Regions from separate parts of the Paenibacillus sp. FSL K6-1558 genome, predicted to be linked through region 2. Evidence: riboswitches for the same ligand, from Rfam matches in the RefSeq annotation. Region 2 holds a riboswitch; the other holds the start of a gene.
The links. Region 2 has a riboswitch for glycine ahead of sdaAB (L-serine ammonia-lyase, iron-sulfur-dependent subunit beta). Riboswitches for the same ligand answer to the same signal wherever they lie in the genome.
Positions count from the first base shown of each region.

Region 1: it holds a riboswitch for glycine, as region 2 does, so the genes downstream of both, gcvT (glycine cleavage system aminomethyltransferase GcvT) here and sdaAB (L-serine ammonia-lyase, iron-sulfur-dependent subunit beta) in region 2, are expected to answer to the same signal.

Region 1 covers NZ_JBBOCV010000001.1:2,202,886-2,210,764, reverse strand. Annotated here, with positions in the region: gene gcvPB (aminomethyl-transferring glycine dehydrogenase subunit GcvPB) at 1-1,330, opposite strand, end outside; gene gcvPA (aminomethyl-transferring glycine dehydrogenase subunit GcvPA) at 1,417-2,772, opposite strand; gene gcvT (glycine cleavage system aminomethyltransferase GcvT) at 2,769-3,911, opposite strand; glycine riboswitch at 4,141-4,241, opposite strand; glycine riboswitch at 4,245-4,367, opposite strand; gene gcvH (glycine cleavage system protein GcvH) at 4,713-5,105, shown strand; gene MHI38_RS09415 (PTS mannitol transporter subunit IICB) at 5,548-7,011, shown strand; gene MHI38_RS09410 (BglG family transcription antiterminator) at 7,078-7,879, shown strand, end outside.
Region 2 covers NZ_JBBOCV010000001.1:4,315,894-4,323,772, reverse strand. Annotated here, with positions in the region: gene sdaAA (L-serine ammonia-lyase, iron-sulfur-dependent, subunit alpha) at 106-1,041, opposite strand; gene sdaAB (L-serine ammonia-lyase, iron-sulfur-dependent subunit beta) at 1,031-1,720, opposite strand; glycine riboswitch at 1,835-1,971, opposite strand; glycine riboswitch at 1,976-2,149, opposite strand; gene MHI38_RS18810 (LolA family protein) at 2,341-3,438, opposite strand; gene MHI38_RS18805 (HAMP domain-containing sensor histidine kinase) at 3,451-4,950, opposite strand; gene MHI38_RS18800 (response regulator transcription factor) at 4,947-5,660, opposite strand; gene pstB (phosphate ABC transporter ATP-binding protein PstB) at 5,973-6,728, opposite strand; gene pstA (phosphate ABC transporter permease PstA) at 6,742-7,629, opposite strand; gene pstC (phosphate ABC transporter permease subunit PstC) at 7,632-7,879, opposite strand, start outside.

The DNA.
Region 1 (7,879 bases), 2.1 Mb from region 2:
GCTCAATCATAATGCACTCCTCGACATTAAGCGGGAAGTAGATGGTTGGCGGGTGATACCCAAAGTCCAGCAGGCGTTTGGCTACATCCAGTGTGCGTACACCATACTGCTTCAGGCCACGGCCTGACATGACAAATTCATGTTTGCACACGCCAGGATAAGGAATCTCGTAATGAGGTGCCAGGCGAGCCATCATATAATTGGCGTTCAGCACAGCACATTCGGACACACGGCGAAGCCCTTCTGGTCCATAAGTGCGAATATAAGCATAAGCACGAACAAGAATACCGAAGTTACCATAATAGGCTTTGACCCGACCGATCGATTGATCTCCTTCGTAATCCAGAGCGTACATGCCTTGATCATTTTGAACAACCATCGGTTTAGGTAAGAACGGGATCAGGCGGCTCTTCACACCGACAGGTCCGGCACCAGGTCCACCACCACCGTGAGGTGTACTCATCGTTTTATGCAAATTCAGATGCACCACATCAAAGCCCATATCTCCCGGACGTGTAATGCCCATGATGGCATTGGAGTTAGCTCCGTCATAATACAATAATCCGCCAGCTTCGTGTACGATGGACGCAATATCTTGAATATCCTTTTCAAACAAACCGAGCGTATTCGGATTCGTCAGCATGAGTGCTGCGGTATCTGAACCGACTGCTGCACGGAGAGCATCAAGATCGACCAAACCGTCCGTACGCGACGGGATTGTCACCGTTTCGAATCCAGCTACGGTTGCGCTGGCCGGGTTCGTGCCATGAGATGAATCGGGTACGATAACCTTGGTACGCAGTTCACCACGGCTTTCGTGATAAGCTCGAATCATCATAAGCCCGGTCCATTCCCCGTGTGCTCCGGCAGCAGGTTGCAGAGTTACGGCATCCATACCGGTCAGACCTGCAAGATCATTTTGTAAAGTATGGAGCAGTTCGAGAGCACCTTGAAGACTGGATTCATGCTGATACGGATGGATTTTGGCAAAGCCGTTGTAACGTGCTACATCTTCGTTGATCTTTGGATTGTATTTCATTGTACAGGAACCAAGTGGATAAAAGCCGTTATCTACCCCGAAGTTGCGGCGGGACAATGCCGTATAATGACGAATAACATCAACCTCGAATACTTCCGGCAACGCGGCCGCTTCCGAGCGCAGCATTTCCCGGGGAATCAACGTATCAGCATCCTGACGGGGAACATCACATTCCGGCAAGGAATAGGCCACACGTCCGGGACTGCTCAGTTCAAAAATCAGAGTTTGTTCGGGAGCAACGGATGGTGCGACTTGCGGACTGGTTGGGGTTCCTAATGCTTGCGAGTCCACTCCAGTCTGCTGATTGACTGACTGATGTAGGTTAGATGTTTCCGATGAAGCTCCCGCAATGGTTACTTTTGTGGTCGTTTCCTGAGTCACAGCGATCCCTCCAATACACGTGCGAATTCATCGATCTCTTCTTTGCTGCGTCGTTCGGTGACCGCAATGAGCATATGTCCTGCCAGTTCCGAATATTCACGTCCGAGTTCATAACCGCCGATGAAGCCTGCATCCAGCAGTTTCAGCTGAAGAGCATCCACATCGGTTTCTTCAGGGAGCTGGATGACGAACTCGTTAAACGTAGGAGCAGTAAAAGTAAGTCTCACTCCGGGAATAGCTGTTAACGTATTTCGTGCATAGTGACTCTTCTGCAAATTCAGATCAGCAACATCAATCATGCCTTGTCTTCCCATGGTAGACATATAGACAGAAGCACTAAGCGCTAATAACGCCTGATTTGAGCAGATGTTAGATGTCGCTTTTTCGCGGCGAATGTGTTGCTCGCGGGCTTGCAGCGTCAGCACGAAGCCTCGTTTGCCGTTGCGATCGGTCGTCTGGCCGACGATTCGACCAGGAATCCGGCGCATGTGAGCCTGGGACACGGCGAAGTATCCGCAAGTGGGTCCGCCGAGCGAAGCGGCGATTCCGAGGGGCTGCGCATCGCCTACGACGATGTCGGCCCTCAGCTTGCCTGGGGCTTCCAGCAAACCGAGCGACAGCGGGTTGGCGCTCACCACGAGCAGTCCTTTGTGCGTGTGCACAAGGTCGGCAGCCTGTTTTATATTTTCCACGGCACCAAAGAAGTTCGGGCTCTGAATCATAACCGCTGCGGTATCTTCCGAAATTGCCGTTTGCAGGGCATCCCAATCTGTAACCCCATCTTTATAACCAATCTCTACAATCTCCAGACTCAGGCCATGTGCGTACGCCTGCAATACTTGACGGGCTTCAGGGTGAACGGTGCGAGATACAATAAGCTGTTTACGACGGGTAGCTGCGGCGGCAAGATTGCCAGCTTCTGCAAAAGCCGTTGCACCATCATACATACTCGCGTTGGCTACCGCCATACCTGTCAGTTCACAAATATACGACTGAAATTCAAAGATAGCCTGCAATTCTCCTTGGCTGATCTCCGGCTGATAAGGGGTGTAGGCTGTATAGAACTCCGAACGGGAAATGACATGGTTGATGACCGAAGGGATGTGGTGGTCATAGATGCCTGCGCCGAGGAAGCTGGCGTGTGTTTCAAAGTTGGCATTGGAGCCAGCTTGTTTCGACATATGGCGAGTTAAGGCATATTCATCCAGTTTGGAGGACACAGGCAACTCGCCTTGGTAACGAATTTCCTGCGGGATATCTTTGAACAAATCTTCAAGAGTATCCACGCCGATCGTGGCCAGCATAGCGCTCTGGTCTTGTTCTGTCATGGGGATGTAGCGGTGCTTGCTCATGCTTGCTCAGCTCCTTGGGTAGGTGTCTTTGACGTACGTGTCCGTTTATGAAAAGGGGTCTTGACGACCTCGGCTTTTAGCTTTTTGCCACGAATCTCAATCTCCAGTGGTGTACCCAGTGCAGTATATTTGCTGTCAATCAGGGCAAGCCCCAGATTACGTTTCAAGGTCGGCGACTGTGTACCGGTTGTCACTTCACCAATCTGAACGCCATCCGCATAGATCGGGTAATGGGGCCGCGGTATGCCACGCTCCAGCACTTCGATACCGATCAGCTTGCGGGCAGGGCCGTCATTTTTTTGTTGCAACAAAGCTTCGTGTCCGATAAAAGACCCGGCGTTCAGTTTCACAAACATGCCCAGCCCTGCCTCCAGTGGAGAGATGGTTGGTGATAATTCCTGCCCGTATAAAGGCAACTTCGCTTCGAATCGCAGTGTATCACGTGCACCAAGTCCTGCTGGAACGAGGCCTACATCAGCACCGGCTTCCATCAGTCCGTTCCATACGAGGGCTGCCTGATCAGCTGCAACATACAGTTCAAAGCCATCTTCTCCGGTGTAACCGGTTCGTGATAGCAGCAGCTTTACTCCGCATACCTCGGCATGCTGCACGAAGCGGAACGGTTCGATGGAGCTTGCATCTATCTCTGAACCTGTAACCTTCGAGAGAATATCGACCGCTAAAGGGCCTTGTAGCGCAAGCAACGCCGTTTGCTCGGAATCATTGGTGATGTTCACCCCAGGTATAATGTGCTCCTGCAACCATGCCCAGTCTTTGTCGATATTGGAGGCATTGACGACCAGCATGTAGTGTTGCTCCGCGAGTTTATAGATGAGCAGATCATCCACTACACCGCCATCGGGATAACACATCAGTGTGTATTGTGCCTGACCTGGTACAGTTGCGGTCACGTCGTTGGTTGTCATGTTTTGCAAAAAGGCTTCTGCCTGTTCACCCGTTACGGTGAATTCGCCCATATGGGATACATCAAACAGCCCGGCGCGCTCGCGCACGGCTTCATGCTCTTTTTGAATACCGCTAAACTGCACGGGCAACTCCCAACCGCCAAAATCAATGCAACGTACACCTTCATATTGCGCGTATAGGGGGAAGAGTGGTGTTCTTAATAAATCAGACATCCAATCACCTCGTCATGGGCCGTAGTAGGCCAAGTATGAAAACACGTTCTGTGAGCCAGATCAATAATGCTTAAGTAATTTTGGTAATCGAGAGTTAACAGCCGACTGTTCTACATTTTTTCATTGGTTATGTTCAGTACGATTCTAGAACCTGCAATTCATTTTTTGGGAAAAAGGAAAAGGACAGGCCAAAGAACCGGCATGCCAAGTAGCACGCTGTATTCTTAGGCTCTGTCCCTTGTACCTGAGAGTTACCCCGCCGTTTATTCAGACAGGTTTCCCCTTGGGTGATCATAACGTCCGTATAGGACGATTAGATGCTCTCCAGAGTTGCGTCCTGTAAAAGTCCTTTTGCCTGAGAGATTCACCCCCGCTTGTCGGTGGTTTACTCCTTCGGCGCCGCCTCATGCACATCCCCAAACCGGGTGTACGGGCAATCTCTCCCTTTACATTCATCCGCGGTTCATACGTAGTCCAATTAACTTCAGTTGCTCTTCTCATTAAAACGTGAATACAGTCCTGATGTCAAGAACGATATCATTGAAATTGTGTAAAATACGAATATTTAATGTTTATACTATATTAATGTTCGGTTATTTTAAAAGAGTGCGCTTACTATTCTAATATTCGCCATTATATGCAGAAAGAGTAGTGTGAGGTTACACAAGGTGGGTATCGAAATTGAAATAAACTGTGAGCTAACTTGACATTTGAATCTGAAATATCATACGCTATTGTCTGGGAAAAAGGTGAAGGTCAAAGAACGCATGCACTCATTAATGAAAAGCGAGGCGGATATCGATGAGCGAATTGAGAAATGATTTCCTGTACAGTAAAGAGCACGAATGGGTGCAAACCGTAGGGGAGGATACCGTACGTATTGGCATTACCGAGTTCGCGCAGCATCAGCTGGGTGACATTGTGTTTGTAGAATTGCCTGATCTTGAAGCCGGTGTAAAAGCAGAAGACAGCATCGGTACGATTGAATCCGTCAAAACGGTATCTGATCTGTTCTCACCTGTCAGCGGCACCATTGTTGCAGTGAATGAAGCTTTGCAAGACTCGCCAGAACTGGTGAATAGCTCTCCTTACGAAGAAGGTTGGATGATCGAAATCCGTGTCGATGGAGATGTAACAGCTGCATTATCCACATTGCTGAAGGCGGATGCTTATCTTAAACATACTGAGGAATAGAATTCGACTGGATTGTCGAGTTGATTTGTACTTATTGACATATATAATCCTAATTGAATATAAAAAATCTTGCTATTTAAACCTGCGTGAGCTATGAGCTTATGCAGGTTTTTTTGCTGTTTTTTTCTGCATATTGGAGGAATTTAAGTAGGAGTGACATAGCATCATGAATAAAAAAATTGCAAACGGACCAAGCTATTTTATTGCTTTGTATGTTGTATATGAATAAAGTCATAGGCAAGAAAAGCCTTGCGTATCAAAGGGTTGAGCATATATTCCTAATTAAGAGCGACTACATAATCCAATGTTGTCATCATTGTTCATGACGAAAGTACGCTTTCATTTGATTGAACAGGAAGGTTTTCTCGCTTAGGATTACAGCAGGGGATCAATGATACCCCTTTCATACGAAATAATGACTTGATTCAAGGAGGATAAACCAATGAGTAATTTGGATCAAACATCCAATTCCAAAGGTGGGTTACGTGTTGGTGTGCAACGCTTCGGACGATTTCTGAGCGGTATGGTCATGCCCAATATGGGAGCATTTATTGCTTGGGGATTAATTACAGCGATGTTTATTAAAACAGGATGGTTTCCGAATGCGACAATAGAGCAGCTTGTAGGGCCGATGATTACTTATTTGCTGCCGCTACTGATCGGTTATACCGGGGGTACGATGGTGCATGGCACGCGTGGTGGTGTCGTCGGGGCGATTATGACCATCGGTGTCATTGTCGGAACGGATATTCCAATGTTCCTCGGGGCCATGATTGCGGGGCCTTTCGGTGCATGGGTGATCAAGAAGTTCGATAAATCCATTGAGGGCAAGATCAGAGCCGGTTTTGAGATGCTGGTCAACAATTTCTCGGCAGGAATTATCGGTGGTATTTTGGCGATCTTTGCTTTGCTCGGTATCGGGCCGGCAGTAGAGGCCATTAGCAAAGTGTTGTCTGCTGGCGTACAAGGTTTGATGAACCTGGGCTTGCTACCACTCGTCAATCTGATTATTGAACCGGGTAAAGTATTGTTCCTTAATAATGCCATTAACCACGGGATTTTAACACCAATTGCAACAGATCAGGCAAGAGAATTAGGTAAATCCGTTCTTTACATGCTTGAGTCTAACCCGGGACCGGGACTAGGTATTTTGCTCGCTTATTGTTTCTTCGGTCGTGGAATGGCGAGATCTTCTGCACCTGGTGCGGTGGTCATTCATTTCTTCGGGGGGATTCATGAGATTTACTTCCCGTACATCCTGATGAGACCTATTTTGATTCTGGCAGCCATCGCCGGCGGTGTAGCGGGTACGTTAACGTTCATGCTAACTGGCGCGGGATTGGTTTCGGCACCGTCACCAGGCAGTATCATTGCCTATTTTCTGTTGACGCCAAAAGGTGGATATATCCCAATGCTTGCCGGGGTTATCGTGGCAGCTGTGGTTTCCTTCCTGATTGCCTCTCTGCTACTCAAAACGGGTAAACAGAAGGAAGAGGATCTGGAAGAAGCCTCCAGTCGAATGAAAGATATGAAGAGCCAAGGCAACACTGCAAACGCAACCATCACAGCGGATAACCATGAAGCGAACAGAGTAGCGGATATCGCAACTTCCGTTGCATCCAAGGCAAAAGCAGATGTGAAAAAGATTGTTTTCTCCTGCGATGCAGGTATGGGGTCGAGTGCAATGGGTGCTTCGATTCTGCGCAAGAAAATGAAAACCGAAGGAATTGACGTTGCTGTAACTAACACGGCGATCAGTGAAATTCCGCAAGACGCAGACGTTGTTATTACGCAAAAAACACTAACGGATCGTGCACGTTCGGTAGCACCTAATGCAGAGCATATATCCATTGACAACTTCCTAAAAAGCCCGGAATACGATGCGCTTGTTGAACGTTTGAAGTAAAAGGGAGCAGACTGCGAACCAGCTTCAAACAAGGGCAGCCGTTTTCCCAGAGCCGGAGGCTGAGATATGAGTATTACCAAAAGACAACGTGAAATCGTGGAATTCCTGTTGGAACATCCCCATGAAGTCACCGCGGGTGAAATTGCCGTTGAAGTAAAAGTGAGTACACGTACCGTGCATCGTGAGCTGCTGATGATTGAACAGTGGCTTGAACCACTCGGTATGCGCCTCGAAAAAAAGTCGGGAACCGGAATACGCATTGATTCCGGTTCAGATGACCTCAGTGCATTACGCCAGAAACTGGAGGGTAATGAATATGTAGAGTTTACGCCGGAAGAGCGTAAGCTCTTCATGCTTTGCATCCTGCTGGATGAAGCTGAGCCGGTCAAACTGCTTGCTCTCGCTTCCGATCTGAAAGTGACCGTTTCGACGGTCACCACCGATCTGGATGATCTGGAGTCACGCATTCGGCAGGCGGGTCTGAAGCTTGTTCGAAGGCGAGGCTACGGTGTCAAAATTACCGGAAGTGAAGCGATTCATCGCAGAGCCATTGCAGCGCTTGCTTTGGAAGTACTGGATGAGTCGGATCTCTTTGGTAGACAGCCTGAGCAAGGAGGCTCCATCGTTAATCAAAAGTTGCTCAGTATGATTGGTCACAGCGATGTACTTACCATTGAAAATGCATTGTGGCAACCGGATATCGAATGGCTTGAAAAGATACCTGAGCGGCAATACATGAAATTGCTCATTCAGTTATCGGCTGCTGTGGTTCGGATACGTAAAGGTTTTAACATAGAACGTTCTTCCTCAGGGATAAGAACGATTGCAGGCACTGGAACCGTGGCAGAGCAACATGAAGAGAGAGTGC
Region 2 (7,879 bases):
GAAGTAATAACGACTAACATGCTCTAATTACTAATTTAATTGATAATCGGAACTTGGTTGTGTGCTCCTAAGCTATCTGCCCCTGTCCTGTATATGATCCACTTGCTATTCTGCCTCTGAGCCTGTTGTTGATGTTTCGGATGACTCATCCGGCAAGCGCTTGGCCTTTGGCTTCGCCAGCTTCTCCATCATCTTGCGGCCTGTAGGTGTCTGAGCGAGCCCACCTTGCGCTGTCTCGCGGTGACGGCTTGGCATCGCACTGCCTACCTCCAACATCACGTCAATGACTTCGTCAGACGGAATGGCACTGCGTACACCAGCGAGTGCCATATCTGCGGCAGCCAGTGCAGTAACGGCACCGAGTCCGTTGCGCACGATGCATGGAATCTCTACCAGGCCAGCAACCGGATCGCAGATGAGGCCCAGTGTATTTTTCAAAGCCAATCCTACAGCATGCACTACCTGCTCCGGCGTCCCTCCACGAAGCTCCACCATCGCACCGGCAGCCATGCCAATCGCTGATCCTACTTCCGCCTGACAGCCGCCCTCGGCCCCTGAAATAAATGAATTGTTGGCGATCACGTATCCAATAGCACCGGCGCAGAACAATCCATTCACCAGATGTTCATCCGTCCAGCCAAATCGTTCCTGCGAGCTGATAAACACACCCGGAATGATGCCACAAGAGCCCGCTGTTGGCGTAGCCACGATCCGTCCCATGGAGGCATTCACTTCCGATACGCAAAGTGCATAGGCCATGGCAAGGGCAGAAGCATCGCCAGAGCATGTTTCGCCTTGGCGAATATATTCGGCCATCTTTTTCCCGTCCCCACCCGTCAGTCCGCTACGTGAGGTGGTATCTTCTGTAAGTCCTTTACGAACCGCTTCTTTCATCACCTGGTAGTACTCCGACATTTGCTTTACGACATCTGTTTCGGGTGTGTTAGTCTCCTGCACCTGCTCTTCAATCATCAACTGTGCAATTGTTTTGGACTCCGCAGTGCAGATGGTGTTTAATTCATGTAGATGTTTAAACCGCATCCGGATCACCCCCTCTCTTCAGATCAATCACACGAATATCCAGCATATGATCCAATGAACGCAGTTTGTTCAACGCGTCTTCACTCGGCGGTGCATCCATCTCCATTGCTGTAAGTGCCTCACCATCACGAGCCTTTCGATCCACTTGCATATAGCCGATATTCACTCCGGACGAGCTAATGGTTGAGGTCACGGATGCCAGAACTCCCGCTTTATCGGCATGACGCAAAACAAGTGTCGGAAACTCTCCACTGATCTGTACGCGAAAATCATTTAATGCATGCACAGATACACTGCCGCCACCGATGGAAGCACCTATTAAAGAGCATGCCCGTTCGCCGTGCCACAATTCAATCTTGACCGTGTTCGGATGAGGAGCCGGTAGACCGCTGGTGTAAAATTCAACCTCCATGCCTGCTTCATCTGCATATTGCTCTGCATCCGGTATACGCGGATCATCTGTAACGTAACCCAGCAAACCACCGATTAGTGCCAGATCTGTTCCATGTCCCTGATAGGTATCCGCAAATGAGCCATATAACGTAAGCCTTGCACGTTCCGGTGTACATCCCAGCCACTGACGCGCAATTCGTCCCAATCTTGCAGCACCGGCTGTATGTGAACTGGATGGTCCCGTCATCGACGGGCCAATAATTGAAAAAACATCTTTAAATCGCACCTGTTAACCCTCCAATTGGTTTTGTCATCGATATCTGGACAAGACCCACCACAATGTTCCTGATTTACTGATTGATGACATCAAAAAAGGACAGAAGAAGGCCGTTAGCCCTCTCTCTGTCCTTGATACCTGAGAGTTTCATGATTTTAAGCCAGGAAGAACAAGGCCGAGTACACGCAAGCACTCATCTGTTCAGCAATCTGACAATCATATACCCCTTGGGTGGCGCTTCTTCCGCGCACTCTCCAGAGTTGCGTCCAACGACGGTACATTTACCTGAGAGATTAACGGTTATGCCGGGTGCATAACTGCTTGCTCCTTCGGTGCCCAAGCCATCTGTACAGTACAGTTCTACATCTTAAATTGCATTAATCATGCCTACTTGTACTGTATTGCATCATCCTGCTAGGTCTCTCCCGCTCGTTATCATTCGCTATATTCTGTTATTTCCTTAATGAAAGTTCACCATTCTGCCATGCATTCAATCATATACAGCGTAATATGCCATACGCTATATGTCAATAAAAGTGACGTAATCTCGAAGCACATCATTTCTATATACGATATGCTCCTTTCGTTCATATGGTTCAAAGCTTGTTCATTTTTCTCTATCCGCAATATTATTTCGCTTGCTTCGTTATTTGCAACTCATCTACCCACATCTGTAGTTGTTCTTCTGTCCAAAAATCATTTTCGCCCATGACCGAATAACGAAGACCATCCTCGCTCCACGACAAGTTCCGAATGATAGACATATATGAACCTTCTGTATCACGAATGTTAACTTTCTTTTCCTCTGGAAGCAGTTTTTCATTACCGTTTTCCCCTGGTGCTTTAAATACGGTCATGCTGATCTCTGGTTTGTTATCCTTCACATAATACAGTGTCACTTCATCCCGGCCTTGTTCACCCATAGATGAAATGAGCTCAATTCTCGATAATTTCATATCCGCTCCGATATACTGTAGGAAGGGCTGACCAACGGCCTGCACTGCCTCTTCTCGTGTGATTTCTCGGTTATTCATCACGTCATTCATTTTTTTCACTTCAACATCTGCAGGAATATCCAGCGTGAACGTCTGGTCTGTGAACTCAGGATTGTAATTGATCTGGTCATATAGAAACTCTGACTTGGTATCCCCATACGTACTCGTGGCTTTCACAACCATCCATTCTTTCGGGTTTATCCAATACTCCGAAGACATGGAGAGTGAATCCTTATCCTTCGGAGTTAGTTCAATATGAATGACCTCCTGGTCCTGAAGCTTTTCCTGACCCAGCATCTTCACATTATGGTTATCACGCATACGTTCCAGTTGATCCACCAGCATCTGCTTCTGGGTTTGGTTGGGTTCCTGCTGGAGCGCTGATGAATCCATCGCAATAGCGGTCTTCGCCTCTTCTTCATAGAGCAGAATCTCTGAACCGTTATGAACCGCATAACTCACGTTTCCGTTTTCATCGGTCTCGATCCGCTTTTTCCCTGTTTTTCCGTCGACCCATTCCTTCACGTGTATCGTGCTCGTAATCTCACTATCTGTCCACATCTTCATCGTACCTTCGGCATAGTATGACCCTGGCCCAGACTCGGATGCAATTACTTTCTCAATCATATCCGCTCCTGACATCCCAAGCATATCTTTCTCTGCGCATCCAGCAAACAATGAACCTGCAATCAAGGCCGCTCCCATCAGCTTCCATCCCATTTTTATCATCATTCTCACCTTTCCTTAAGTTATATCCTGTGTTTCATCCGGGTTCCTTCGTTCCGGCAATCGACAAACAGCTACAGTCCCATATCGTTCAGAGGACCACATGCGTATATCTCCTCCATGCTTTAATGCGATTCTCTTTGATATGCTTAATCCTAATCCAGAGCCTCCTGCATAACCGCCTAGTTGCTCTTTGTGATATTGAACGTACGGCTCAAAAATCCGCTCCAGCTGTTCTGCCGGAATAGGAGGGCCTTCATTTTGAACGATAAGCAATGTCGCACCATTTCTGTACGCATCCAGTTCTGCCCCCAGTGATGGATCGATCCATTCCGCCAGTTCTGATGCTGAATCCATTACAGCGAGCCCGATTCTACCTTGGGGAGGAGTGTAGCGAAGCGCGTTATGCACTAGATTATCGGTCAGACGCATCAGGGATTCAGGATGAATTCGATAGCAATGATTGGTCCGAACAGACATCTTCATGTCATACTCATCACGTTCCGCAAGACCTCCGTAACTGCCAAGCAGCATCTCAAAAAACTCTTCCCCTTCTACCTCAACCATAGCAAGCTCTGAATCTCTGGAACCCAATGCTGTGTACATCTCCAGCTCACCGATCATCTGTTTCATACGCTCCACATTTCTAGCGATGACATCTCTATACTCTTGTCTCTCTAATTGTCTAGAATCTCTCTCCATACTAAGTGCTTCCGCATAAGCACTGATGGACATGAGAGGTGTCTTTAGGTCGTGTGACAGAGAAGCTACAATCATCTCTTTTTCTTTTTGTTGCCTCTCCACTTCCTTCTGGGTCTGCCTGATGGTTTGTTGCATCGCATCAAACTGCTTTAACAACATACCCATCTCATCACTGTGACCGTTGACCCGGATCTCATCTGGTTCTTCTCCATGGGCAAATCCATGCATCCTGTTTATCAAAACTTTCATAGGGAAGAAAAGCTTGCGGGATAACAACCACAACACTGTTCCGTACAAGAGAACAAAAAATACCACTGATCCACCGATAACCCATGTCGTTCGAAGCGATATTCCTTCAAGCCGATCCTCACGCAACATCGTTATTTCATAAATCCCTACCAGCTCCCCTTGATCCCAAACTGGTTTTTTCAATGAAAATGTGCGGTGTCGAATCTGAAGATGATACAGATTTCGATATAATTCAGAGCTTCTTACCGTATATCCACCTGTTGACCAGGTAATATCCCCGCCAGATGTGTACACCCGAATCCCAGAAGGTAGATAAAGATTGAAACTTAGCTGTTCGCTGGCAAGCGCAGGGAGGGTTTGATCACGCTCAGGCGAATTCAGCTGATACAGCGTTGGATCATTTAAGACCTTTTCTATCGGTGCAATGCGTCCTGTCATTTCAACATACTCCGCTACTGCACGGTGATTTTCATAATAGCTATATAAGGAAAATAAAGCCCACCCTGCCGCCACAGGCAAAAACATCACGATCAGGAACGCAATCATCAGCCAATATTTCAGTTTCATTTAACCCGTTCTCCAATAAAGCGGTATCCACTGCCCCATATGGTTTGAATCCAGCGCGGCTGGTGCGGCTCATCTCCCAGCTTGGCCCGCAAACTTTTCACGTGCACAGTAACTGTAGCGGCGGAGCTTCCTTCTGCCGATTGACCCCACACATGTTCGTAAATCTCTGTTTTCGTAAAGGCTCGGTTGGGGTGCGAAGTCAGCAGCATTAGCAATGCTCCTTCTTTAGCTGTGCACTGCACCTCTATACCATTCAGTCTCACCTGCTGATTCAGTGGGTGAATCGTTAACCCATCGTTGTATTGCTGAAGCGATGCATTGGACTGACCACCTTGATATCTACGATATCTGTTCAGGTGGGCTTTAATTCGAGCCGTAAGCTCCGCCAAACTAAAAGGTTTGGTGATATAATCATCTGCGCCTAAGCCAAGTCCTTCTAGTTTGCTTTCTTCCTGGGTCCGGGCACTCATGATCAATACCGGAACATCGCTGATCAACCTGACATGTTTGCATACTGTAAATCCGTCCATCTCCGGCAACATTAGATCAAGTAGTACAAGATGATATAATCCGTTCTTGAAATCTTCCCAGCTCTCCAGTCCACTTGATGCCCAGGTCACTGCATACCCTTCACGACGAAGATGGTCCATTAAGATCCGGGCAATTTCTGGATCGTCCTCTACTAACAGTATGTTATTCTTGTCTGTCATTGCGCTTTCATCCTCCCTGGATTAAAGTGTAGCGAAAAATACTCGTGATGCTGCAAAGTTTATAGTTTCTTTAGAATTACAAATCGTCTATATCCCAGATCTCTAAACCGCACTCTACAACAAAAAGAGCACCCTGAACTTCAGGACGCTCCGTCTCATAATGAAATTTCAAATAAGTTGCCGCTTAACTCATGTAATGATTTCTCGATATTTATTTATCCTAGCATGGTGCATCCTATCCGGCAAACATTTAGATAGAGCAAAACAAGGCTCCCGGATAGACTAATCCAGAAGCCTTGTTTTTGTTTTCAATTAACCAAAACGCCCCATAATATATTCCTGAGTCAAGCGGTTGTCCGGGTTAGTAAAAATGTGCTCCGTCTCCCCGTGCTCAACCATACTGCCCAGATAAAAATAAGCGGTATAATCCGAGATGCGAGCCGCCTGCTGCATGTTATGGGTAACAATAACGATGCGTAGCTCCTGCTTCAACTCCGAGATCAATTCCTCCACTTTACCCGTAGATACAGGGTCAAGCGCAGATGCAGGCTCGTCAAGTAATAGGATCTGCGGGTCTACAGACAGTGCGCGCGCGATACAGAGACGCTGTTGCTGTCCACCTGAAAGTGCCAAGGCTGACTCATGTAGCCTGTCTTTCACTTCATCCCAGAGAGCAGCACGGCGCAAGCTTTTTTCCACGATTTCATCCAGTGCCTTCTTACTTTTTGTACCGCGGTAGCGGGGGCCAAATGCGATATTGTTGTAAATAGACTTGTGAAAAGGGTTTGGCTTCTGCCACACCATGCCGATTTTCTGACGAAGCTTGATTACATCCGTCCCCGGTTCGTTAAGGTCATTGCCGTCCATCCAGATATGTCCTTCCGTGCGGGACCCGGCAATCTCATCATTCATCCGATTTAACGAACGAAGGAATGTGGATTTCCCGCAACCGGACGGCCCGATCAGGGCCGTTACACTCGCTTCGGGGAAAGTCAGGCTGATCTGCTTCACGGCCTGAAAATGTCCATAATATATGCTTAACTGTTCCGTACCAAAAGGTATGGCCATGTGGATTTCCTCCTTATTTCGAAGCTGTCATACGGCGGTACACAACCCGGCCGATCCAGCGCGCGCTCAGATTGAATGCCAGTACCAGAATGACCAGCACGGCAGAAGCCCCTGCTGCAACTTCTTTTGAATCTGGTCCGATGCCTTCACTGTTGACTTTCCAGATGTGTACAGCTAGTGTTTCCGCAGGACGAAGTGGATTAATTGGTGATCTCGGACTTGTTGGATTCCAGTCCGTAAAGTCCAGCGGTGGACTACTCATACCCGCAGTGAACATCAGGGCCGCTGCTTCACCGAAGATCCTACCGGATGCCAGAATCGTACCAGTGATCAAGCTTGGCAGTGCCACAGGCAACAGGATGGACGTAATGATCTTCCATTTGGACAAACCAAGAGCAAGTCCTGCTTCCTTCTGCTCTTTGGGAACGGCTCGGAAAGCTTGCTCTGTCGTCCGTACCATAAGTGGCAAGTTGAAAATTGCCAGTGCCATCGCACCCGATAAGAGTGAGAAGCCCAGGCCAAACGTATTTACGATCAGCAAAAGTCCGAACAAACCGATCACGATCGATGGGAAAGATGACAATACTTCGACAACCAGTCGAATGAAACTTGTAATCCGACCCGGTTTGGCATATTCCGCCATATAAATACCTCCGCCCCAGCCGAGCGGGATGGTAATAATCAGCGTTAGTACAAGCAAAAAGATAGAGTTAAAGAGTTGCGGACCAATACCACCGCCACCTTTGAGCAATTGCGGCGCACTCGTCAGGAAGTGCCAGTTGATCTGACCGATCCCCCGGAACAGAATAAATCCGAGTAAACCGAGCAAAAGTACAACAATGAATAAAGCCAGAATCACGATGACTACTGTTGCAATTTTATCCGCTGTTTTTGGCTTCATTCTCATACCCGGTTCCTCCTTTCAAGCAGGCGAACCAGAATGACGAAGACAAAGGTCATTACCAGCAGGACAAGCGCCATGCTCCACAATGCATTGTTATGAACAGAACCCATCGTGGTGTTACCCATACTCAGGGTGATTACACTTGTTAATGTTGAAGCGGATTCGAGCAGGGATGTCGGTACATGCGGCGCATTACCGATGACCATCTGTACAGCCAATGCTTCACCAAATGCACGAGCCATACCAA